One region of the Psychrobacillus sp. 05T411 genome, then DNA from elsewhere that is predicted to be linked to it. Evidence: riboswitches for the same ligand, from Rfam matches in the RefSeq annotation. Region 1 holds a riboswitch; each other region holds the start of a gene.
What was found. A riboswitch is a leader RNA that binds a small molecule or an ion and turns the genes downstream of it on or off. The one in region 1 is predicted to bind S-adenosylmethionine.

Region 1 (3,139 bases):
TAAAGGACTTTCGTATTTGGACGAATCGCTTTTTCAACTGCTGCTGCATTTGTAAAATCGGCAAATGTATGGTCAATGCCGAATCTTGGTAAAACTACTGTGATGAAACGATAAGTGCCTCCATATACTTCTTCTGTTACAACGATATGATCGCCAGAAGAAAGAAGCATTAAAGCAGAGGAGATTGCCGCAATCCCAGAAGCAAAAGCAAAACCTCTTGTGCCACCTTCTAATTCTGCGATCGTTTTTTCAAGGGCGTCTCTTGTCGGGTTGCCGGATCTACTGTAGTCGTATGGTCCAAAGCTATCAAAACTTTCTTGGTGGAACGTAGAAGATAAATAGATTGGTACATTTACTGCACCTGTTTTTTGTTCATAATTCCCACGTGTGGAAGCAGTGATTAAGCTAGTTTCTAAACTTTCTTTAACAGTACTCATGAATGAATCACATCCCTTTCTAATTTTGCAAAAACTTGTTTCAAATCCGCAATTATATCTTCTGCTTCTTCCACTCCAACTGAGAAGCGTAGCAAACTATTATCCACACCTCGTGCAATACGTTCATCTTCTGGAATTTCAGCATGCGTTTGCGTAGCAGGGTATGTAATAAAGCTTTCGACACCACCCAAACTTTCCGCGAAAACGATTAATTGAAGGTTTTTTAAAAAAGGTCCAACCCATTCGCTTTTTTGTAAGCGGAACGAAAGCATGCCACCAATTCCAGGGTAAAGAACATCCTTTATAGCCGTTTCATTTCGCAAAAATTCCACGATTTTCTTCGCATTAGCATCATGCTGTTTCATGCGTAAGTGGAGTGTTTTTAAACCGCGTATTAATAACCATGAATCGAAAGGGGAGAGAACTGCTCCTATTGCATTATGATTTATAAGTAATTTTTCGCTAAGTGTTTTCCCTTTAGTTACAACAAGACCAGCCAGCACATCATTATGCCCACCAATATATTTCGTTGCGCTATGCATCACAATGTCTGCCCCTAGTTCTATTGGGCGTCGTAAATAAGGAGTTAAGAACGTATTATCCACAATCAGTAGTAATTGATACTTTTTGGCCAAGACGCTGTATTGTGCAATATCAATATCTTGCATAAGTGGATTTGTAGGCGTTTCAATAAAAATTGCTTTTGTGTTTTTCGTTATTAATGCTTCTACTTCTGCGACGGAGTCAAATTTAGCGTAAGACGTGCAAATATTGTAAGCGTCGGCATATTGATCGAACAGGCGATATGTTCCTCCATAAAGGTCATCGGGCGCAATAAGCTCGTCTCCAGATCGGAAAAGCGACAATATTAACTGGATTGCTGCCATACCCGAGCCACAGGCAAAGCCGGCATCTCCGCCTTCTAGTTTGGCAATTCCTTCTTCTAAAATTGCGCGCGTTGGATTTTTTGTACGTGTGTAGTCGTACCCAGTAGATTGGCCAAGCCCAGCATGTATATAAGCTGTTGATAGATGAATAGGTGGATTGACGGCACCTGTCAGCGGGTCACTATGATTTCCTAATTGAACTAATTCGGTTTCTAAAGATTTTTTTGTCATGAATAATCATCCTTTTCAAATAAAATAAAAAGAGGATTCCCTGTAAGAAGAGAATCCTCAAAAAAATTGAAGTTTGTCTTCTTATCTTCTAGACGGAGTACGTCTATTGGAGTTAGCACCATACCTAAACTTGGCTGGTTGCTGAGACATCTTCGGGCCAATCCCTCCGTCTCTCTGGATAAGAAATAAAATATGAAATTTTCAAAATCTTGAATTTCAATTAGTTTACCATGGTAAGTAAATTAATACAAGATGTATTTTATACGGGTGAAGTTAACTATTTTATACCGGTTTCGTTCATCAAGAAAAAACATGAATTGTACGTATGTGTTTCAATTCACTTTTTAGGGACACTGCGACGTAGTGCGTTGAATAAAGTGTCCGCTGTGATTTTCGCTGCAGGACGGACGCTTTCCACGGGGTGAGCGATGAGCCTTCACCGCCGCTTGCGCGTACGTTGTGAAGTCTCATCATGCTCACTTAATCCCGTTGGAGTCGCCACCTGCAGCGAAAATCAATGGAAATTGCCCAATTATCCATACCATCCCGTTAAAAAACAAAATTTCAACCAGTTTTTCCATTGCATGCATCCAATAAATGGCTTAGGGCAACCAACCGATGACTGGGAGCAACCAGTTCTACTACGAAAGCAACTAAATCAACACGAGAGCAACCAAATTACTCGTGAAAGCAACCAATTCTCAAAATGGCTCTTTACTCGATGTGAGACAACTATAATTCTTACATATTATAGGAATTATATGTCTTAAAGCCCGTCAAACACGCCTGGCCGGCATCTACTCGACTGGTTTGTCGTGTTCAGCTGCCTTATTGTCGCGTTCGCAGTGGATATTGTCTCGTTCAACCATTTATTGTTAATTTCAGATACTGATAAGTAAGTAAGTACCATTGATTTTCGCTGCAGACGTCGACTCCTGCCGGATGAGTGGGCTAATGAGACATCTTAGGCGTACGCCTAAGGGCGGCGGGGATGGCTCATCGCTCACCCGGCGGAAAGCGTACGACTGTAGCGAAAATCCTAGCGGTCACCCAATAGGTCTTTTACCACGCAGTGTCCCAATAATAAGCACAAATTAGTTCTCGATGATCCATTGAAAAAGAGGAAACTAGCGACGCATGTGAATTTAGTTCTTACATTTTCGGTATTGCAACCCAATGATCTTTTGATACTTCTACTAGTTCTGAGTTTTGCAATTGATATTTGTCCTTCCCGGTATCCTCTTCCATAAGGGTCCGCTTTTTCTTTGCTTCGACTTTCGGATCGGGTATTGGAATAGCAGATAACAATGCCTTCGTATATGGATGCTGTGGGTTGGCATATAATTCTTCGCTTTCCGCAAGCTCTACGATTTTTCCTGCATACATCACCGCAACTCTATCACTAATATGCTTAACCATGGATAAATCATGCGCGATAAAAAGATAAGTAAGCCCTAAACGATGTTGAAGATCCTCTAATAATTCAACTATTTGTGATTGAATGGATGCATCTAGCGCGGCAAGGGGTTCGTCGCAAACGATAAAATCAGGTTCTACCGCAAGTGCCCGGGCAATTCCAATTCT
Region 2 (3,139 bases), on a different contig from region 1:
ATTTGCCCATGCTTGATGTGGACTTGTTAAAAATAATAAGAGCCCAAGTGCTAAACCAAAAATGGCAGTTAATATAGTGGAGACTGCTGTCATATATAATGTTTCTAGTGCTGCTTCCCACATTTTAGGCCAATCAACATTCGGAAAAAGCGTATTAATCATTGTTGATCACCTCTGTACTTACTTTCTGTTCATGTATAAATCGAATCGCTTCATCGACCGCTTTTGCATCTCCATCTATTTGGAGAATTAGCGTACCAAATGCACCACTTTTTGTATGTGAAATATTTCCTTGAACGATATTTACTTCTAGCTCAAATTGTTTGATGAGTCTTGAAAGAATTGGTTGCTCGGTCTGTTCTCCGACGAAAACGAGTTTGATTAACTTGCCATTGGGATATAGATCTACTAAATTTTGTATCGTCTGCTGCGCTTGTCCTACTTCTGATACTTGTGATAAGAATCGTTTTGTAATTGGTTGTTCTGGGTTTTGGAAAACTTCTAACACGTCGCCTTCTTCAACAACACGCCCGCCTTCCATTACTGCCACTCGATTGCAGATCTTTTGAATGACTTGCATTTCGTGTGTGATTAACACAATCGTTAAACCTAGTTTTTCATTAATGCTAACTAATAAATCTAAAATAGCATCCGTTGTTTCTGGATCGAGTGCAGATGTTGCTTCATCACAGAGTAACACTTCTGGACGATTTGCTAAGGCACGTGCAATGCCTACACGCTGTTTCTGCCCCCCTGATAGCTGAGAAGGATAATAATTCCCTCTTCCTTCAAGCCCAACAAGTTCTATCAATTCATTCACACGGGCCGTTCGCTGATCCTTTGGTACTCCAGCAATTTCAAGTGGGAAAGCAATATTTTCTGCAATTGTTCTGGACCATAACAAGTTAAAATGTTGGAAAATCATACTTACTTTATGTCGAACTTGACGAAGCTTATCCTCATTTATTGAAGTGATTTCTTTTTCATTTACTATTATTTGTCCAGCAGTTGGTTTCTCTAATCCATTGAGTAACCGGATTAATGTACTTTTTCCGGCACCACTATATCCAATAATGCCGAAAATTTCGCCTTGCTTTATGTCAAGATTTACATCATCCACAGCAATTATCGTACCTTGTTTCGTTTGGAACTTCTTCGAAACTTCTTTTAAACTAATCATGTAAATCTCACCTTTCCTTTAACAGTAAAAAATCCCTTCTGCAAAAGAGCAGAAGGGAAGTAAGTTTTCTATCTAAATAGAACTTATCCATTCTCTCATTTCCCAAAGCATTAGCTTTGTGTGATTTGGCACCATTTCATTTACATGACGGTTGCCGGGCTTCGTAGGGCACTTCCCTCCACCACTCTTAATAAGAGTAACACTATTTGATTTTATTGCTCAGTAAAACGTATATTATCATATAACCAATTCATCGTCAATACTTTTTATTGTTTCAACTAGAAAAGGAACGGATTGAAAAGCGTATATTTTTTTGTATACGTGTCCTTTTTTAGCAATCAACAGGCAAGGAACACTTTCAATTTCATAATCCATTGCTAGGCTTTCTAAATAATTTATATTTGCTTGACCTATTGGATTTGGTACTAATTCATTGATCACTTGCATCATCTTATTTGCTACCATGCAAGTACCGCACATCGGTGTATAAAGATAAAATAGCGAAAGCTGTCCGTCCTTTTTATGGTGCTCCCACTGTTCTCGCGTCCATTCATTCACAACACATCATCCTAAAGTAAAAATTCTTTTTTCACCTTAATATTAACACGTTTCAATATAGAAGCCAAAACTTTGAAAGGGGTGTTGGCCACTTCACAGTACATTGGATTTGTGTATAGATGTATTGCTTCTGGATATTCTTTTCGGACGATGGATCGAATTTGTTCGCCAGATTTATCCGCATCCAAAAATGCATAGATGGGAAAATCATCATATGGGCTTAAAATTTCTTCTAGTTTTACGTTCGAGATCGTACCATTCGTACAAATAATTTCTGGGGATTCATCAAGAAGTCGTAAAAGTTGGAGCTTATCCGACCTTCCTTCAACGAGAATTACTTTTTCACTAAAAACATTAGCCAATTAGCTTCTCTCCCTAATTATATCGTTAACATAGTATATGAAAAAAACGCCGACAATTAACCGGCGTTTTGATTATTATTCTGAAATTAATTCTTCGTATTTTTCCGCAGACAATAAACCATCAATTTCTGAAGCATCTGATGGTTCTACAACGATCATCCATGCATTTTCATACGGAGATTCGTTTACAAATTCAGGGCTATCTTCTAGTTCACTATTTACTTCTACAACTTTTCCACTTATTGGAGCATAAAGTTCTGAAACAGTTTTTACTGATTCTACACTACCGAATGGATCTCCCGCTTTAATATCGTCTCCCACTTGTGGAAGCTCAACAAACACGATATCTCCTAGCTCAGATTGTGCAAAATGCGTAATACCAATACGCGCATTTCCACCTTCTGTTTTTACCCATTCATGTTCTTCTGAATATTTCAATTCTTTTGGTGTGCTCATAATTATACCCCTCTCAAATAAGTTATATATTCACTTATAATATTCACATATTTTTATTGTAAAAACAAGCTACTTTAGTTGTTTGTCCAAATATGTTCAAACTCTTCTTCTTTGAAACCAAGAGTCAAATGCTTACCATCAAAGACAAGTGGTCTTTTTACAAGCATTCCATCCGATACTAGCGTTTCAATTTGTTCTTCTTCCGTCATATTTGGTAGTTTATCCTTTAATTGCAACTCTCTATATTTCGTGCCACTTGTATTAAAAAGTTTTTTTAATTCCAAGCCACTCGCAGAAAGCATCTCTTTTATAAGTTCCTTAGAAGGAGGTGTTTCCACAATATGATGTTGAACAAACTCTACATCATGGTTTTTTAACCATTTACTTGCTTTATTACATGTACTACATTTAGGATATCCAAAAAATTGAATTGTCATTACTTCTCACCTTTTTCTATTTATCATATCAAAAAATACAGGGAACCGCACTACGGTTCCCTGTATTTTTATAGTGAGCTAATTAGACAACATATTTCTCCGCGTCTATTAATTTAACAGAAGCTTCGCGTTTTTTTGTAATAACA
Region 3 (3,139 bases), on a different contig from region 1:
CCGTTATTTCCCTTTTACGCCATTTCGATCTAGTTTGTCTTACTTCCGGTGTTTGTGGCAGACTCCCAATTGTCGTTGTAGGGAGAAGTGGTAAATTGAATCGTTGTTGCTGCTTTTTAATACGTTCTGCAAATGGCAATGTACGATTCACATCTTTTTCTGTTAGCTTTTCGATATTTCCCTTCACTTTTGCATTTTGTCTATACTTGGAGTTATTTAAGACGGACAGGGCATTTCTACTGTCTTCAAGTCCCGCCTCAATTGCCACTGCTCCTTCATGTACTCCTTTACTCAGCAGAACAATTTCCGTAAGCTTTTCATCAGCGAATGCCAGCCCTCCTTTTATAACCTGTTCCAATCGTTCTTCCAGTTTCGTACTAACCGGTACGTGTAAAAGAGATGCGGAAGGTTGAACAATAAGTCGATCTTTTTCAACAGATGTTTGAATTTCGTTTAGAAGTGCCACTTTTTTATCTAAATCTGCACGCCATACATTTCGTCCGTCAATGACACCTGCAAAGAGAACTTTGTCTTTAGGAAATCCATATTTCTGTAGTAGTTCAAGTGAATCACCATGAACAAAGTCGAGCCCTAATCCTTTCACTGGCAATGCGGCAACCGCTTCATAATTAGCAACTTTTTCAAAATACGTTTGCAGGATGATGTTGAGTTTTGGAACTGCCTCCTGAATTGCAGCATAAACTTGTTTCACTTGCTCAAACTCTTCGCTAGACAGTTTACTAGTCAAAATAGGCTCGTCCACTTGAACCCACTGTGCTCCCGCCTCCTCAAGTCCCTTCAACACTTGAATATACAGTGGTGTGAACTGTTGTAATAAAGAAATGAAATTCTCAGTCCTCGCCAGTTTAATATATGTAACTGGTCCTAAAATAACAGGTTTACCGTTGATACCCAGCTTCTCTTTTGCTTCTTTATAAAAAGTAAGTGGACGATTTTCTACTAATTCCGGTGTTACACCTTCGAGTTCCGGTACGATATAATGATAATTTGTATTGAACCATTTCGTCATTTCCGATGCTACTGCATCTTTATTTCCACGGGCAATTGCAAAATAAGTTTCCAAAGACACTTTTCCACCCTTGTATTCAAAACGCTTTGGAACAACACCAAACATAACAGACGTATCTAGCACATGATCATATAGTGAAAAGTCTCCTACCGGAATAAGATCTACTCCCAATTCCTTCTGTTTACGCAAACTCTCTAGGCGTATTGCGCCCGTTGTTGCTAACAGCTTTTCTTCTGAAATATTACCATTCCAAAAGCCTTCTAATGCTCTTTTCCATTCACGTTTTTCACCAATTCTTGGGTATCCAATATTCGAACTTTGTACGTTTACCATGCATATTATCCCCTTTTAAGTTTATATTTTTTTGAATATATAAATCTGTGATTGTCTCTTTCCAAACCACCCCCTTTCCGTTTTCTCTACATATTTCAATAAAAAAAAGCGATGTCCCAGCCATCTTCGGCTGAGCTATCGCTCAAAGTTAAAAGTAGGAAACAATAGGACTAATCCACCGATACGATGAAAAGAGTCCTTCGCCCCCACCTCTCAACCCCCGAAGAAAGTGTTGCTTCATACGATATAAAGGCAGGTATACTGGCTCGTGCTTCACCCTTCTGCTGGCCTTCCCACGATTGCTCGCAGTGGCTGTTTCAACAGTCGTCCACACTTACAGTTGCGGGGACAGCTTCGGTATTTCACCGAATTCCCTTTTAAACCATAATGGTACCAATGTATCGTTAACATGCTATCTATTCTGATTTTAAATACAAAAAAGAGTCTGCTCCTAATAATTATTAAAGGAGCAGACTCTTCGTATGAATAAGTCTTTTCCTCATCTACCAAGTCATTTAATCGACTTGCTGGAATTAGCACCATGCCATAACAGGCGGTTGCTGAGGTGTCATCGGGCCAGTCCCTAAACCTCTCTAGATAAGAAAAACTATTGAATTTTATTGTTGCTTACAACTCTACTTCATTATCTAAAAATTTACAATACTATTTTTCAAAAAAGAATTTTTCCTTTTTTACATTTATGGATTTGTCGACCACAATCCAGCCGATTTAAGCAAGATTCTTGGATGCATTTTAAGCTGAGCAACCATGAAGTCTGCGATGTCTTCCGGTTGCATTACTGTTTCCGGATTGCCATCTGTTAAATTTAGTTCAATTGCCATATCAGTAGCTACCGTGCTTGGCGTTAACGTAACGACACGAATATTATGCTTTCTTACTTCTAGCATTAACGATTCGCTTAAGGCGATAACCGCAGCTTTTGATGCACTATAAGCACTTGTTACAGGTGCTCCTTTTTGTCCGGCAGTAGAAGAAATATTAATGATATCCCCTGTTTTTCTCTCAATCATTTCAGGTAATACTGCTCGAGTTACGTAATAAGTCCCCATGACATTTACTTGAATAATTTTTGCCCATTCTTCTGGATCTAGTTCAAGGAAATTGCCGAATTTACCTATACCCGCATTATTTACTAAAATATCAATAGAACCGAGTTCTTCTCTAATTTTAGCTACCGCTTGATCTACAGATTCCATATTTGCAACGTCCGCAGTTGCTATAGAAACTTTCACTCCATATTCTTTTAACTCGGCTGCAACTTGCTCCAAATTTTCAATTGTACGTGCTAATAGTCCAACATGAATACCTTCTTTTGCAAATGCGATCGCTGTAGCTTTTCCTATACCACGACCTGCTCCTGTAATAAGGGCAGTTTTTCCAGTAATTGTTTGCATTGATTTCTCTCCTTTTTGTAATAAAAATTATGTACATTCTCTATACAGATTACCGTCACTTATCTGAAATGTATACTAATCTGCTTTTTCATCATATCCAATAACTGGTTATACATAACCAAACCAGTTCCTACTTCCCGTTTCACTCTTCATTTATGTAAAATTACGGTATTTAGCACCATTTTTAATGAAGATTTCTAAAGTACCATTTTTACCAACTATCCCCACATGTACTTGAAAGCTCCAAAAATAGCTGACTATAATAAAGAGAGTGAAATCTATCTTCATTTAACAGGGAAAATTAGTAATCACACATTGGAATCATTCAACTATGGGCACCAACTTGCACCGGTGAAGTTTA

Region 2: it holds a riboswitch for S-adenosylmethionine, as region 1 does, so the genes downstream of both, AC1DFT_RS01660 (methionine ABC transporter ATP-binding protein) here and AC1DFT_RS06155 (methionine biosynthesis PLP-dependent protein) in region 1, are expected to answer to the same signal.
Region 3: it holds a riboswitch for S-adenosylmethionine, as region 1 does, so the genes downstream of both, metE (5-methyltetrahydropteroyltriglutamate--homocysteine S-methyltransferase) here and AC1DFT_RS06155 (methionine biosynthesis PLP-dependent protein) in region 1, are expected to answer to the same signal.

The regions. Positions count from the first base shown of each region.
Region 1 is NZ_JBFTLO010000006.1:16,271-19,409, reverse strand. Features, by position in the region: gene metC (cystathionine beta-lyase) at 1-437, opposite strand, end outside; gene AC1DFT_RS06155 (methionine biosynthesis PLP-dependent protein) at 434-1,555, opposite strand; SAM riboswitch class I at 1,634-1,740, opposite strand; gene AC1DFT_RS06150 (ABC transporter ATP-binding protein) at 2,708-3,139, opposite strand, start outside.
Region 2 is NZ_JBFTLO010000002.1:24,132-27,270, forward strand. Features, by position in the region: gene AC1DFT_RS01655 (methionine ABC transporter permease) at 1-162, opposite strand, end outside; gene AC1DFT_RS01660 (methionine ABC transporter ATP-binding protein) at 155-1,180, opposite strand; SAM riboswitch class I at 1,273-1,377, opposite strand; gene AC1DFT_RS01665 (thioredoxin family protein) at 1,418-1,738, opposite strand; gene AC1DFT_RS01670 (toprim domain-containing protein) at 1,750-2,100, opposite strand; gene gcvH (glycine cleavage system protein GcvH) at 2,176-2,556, opposite strand; gene AC1DFT_RS01680 (arsenate reductase family protein) at 2,631-2,993, opposite strand; gene AC1DFT_RS01685 (acyl-CoA dehydrogenase family protein) at 3,076-3,139, opposite strand, start outside.
Region 3 is NZ_JBFTLO010000004.1:53,208-56,346, forward strand. Features, by position in the region: gene metE (5-methyltetrahydropteroyltriglutamate--homocysteine S-methyltransferase) at 1-1,363, opposite strand, end outside; cobalamin riboswitch at 1,598-1,776, opposite strand; SAM riboswitch class I at 1,860-1,967, opposite strand; gene AC1DFT_RS04455 (3-ketoacyl-ACP reductase) at 2,062-2,778, opposite strand; gene AC1DFT_RS04460 (hypothetical protein) at 3,007-3,139, shown strand, end outside.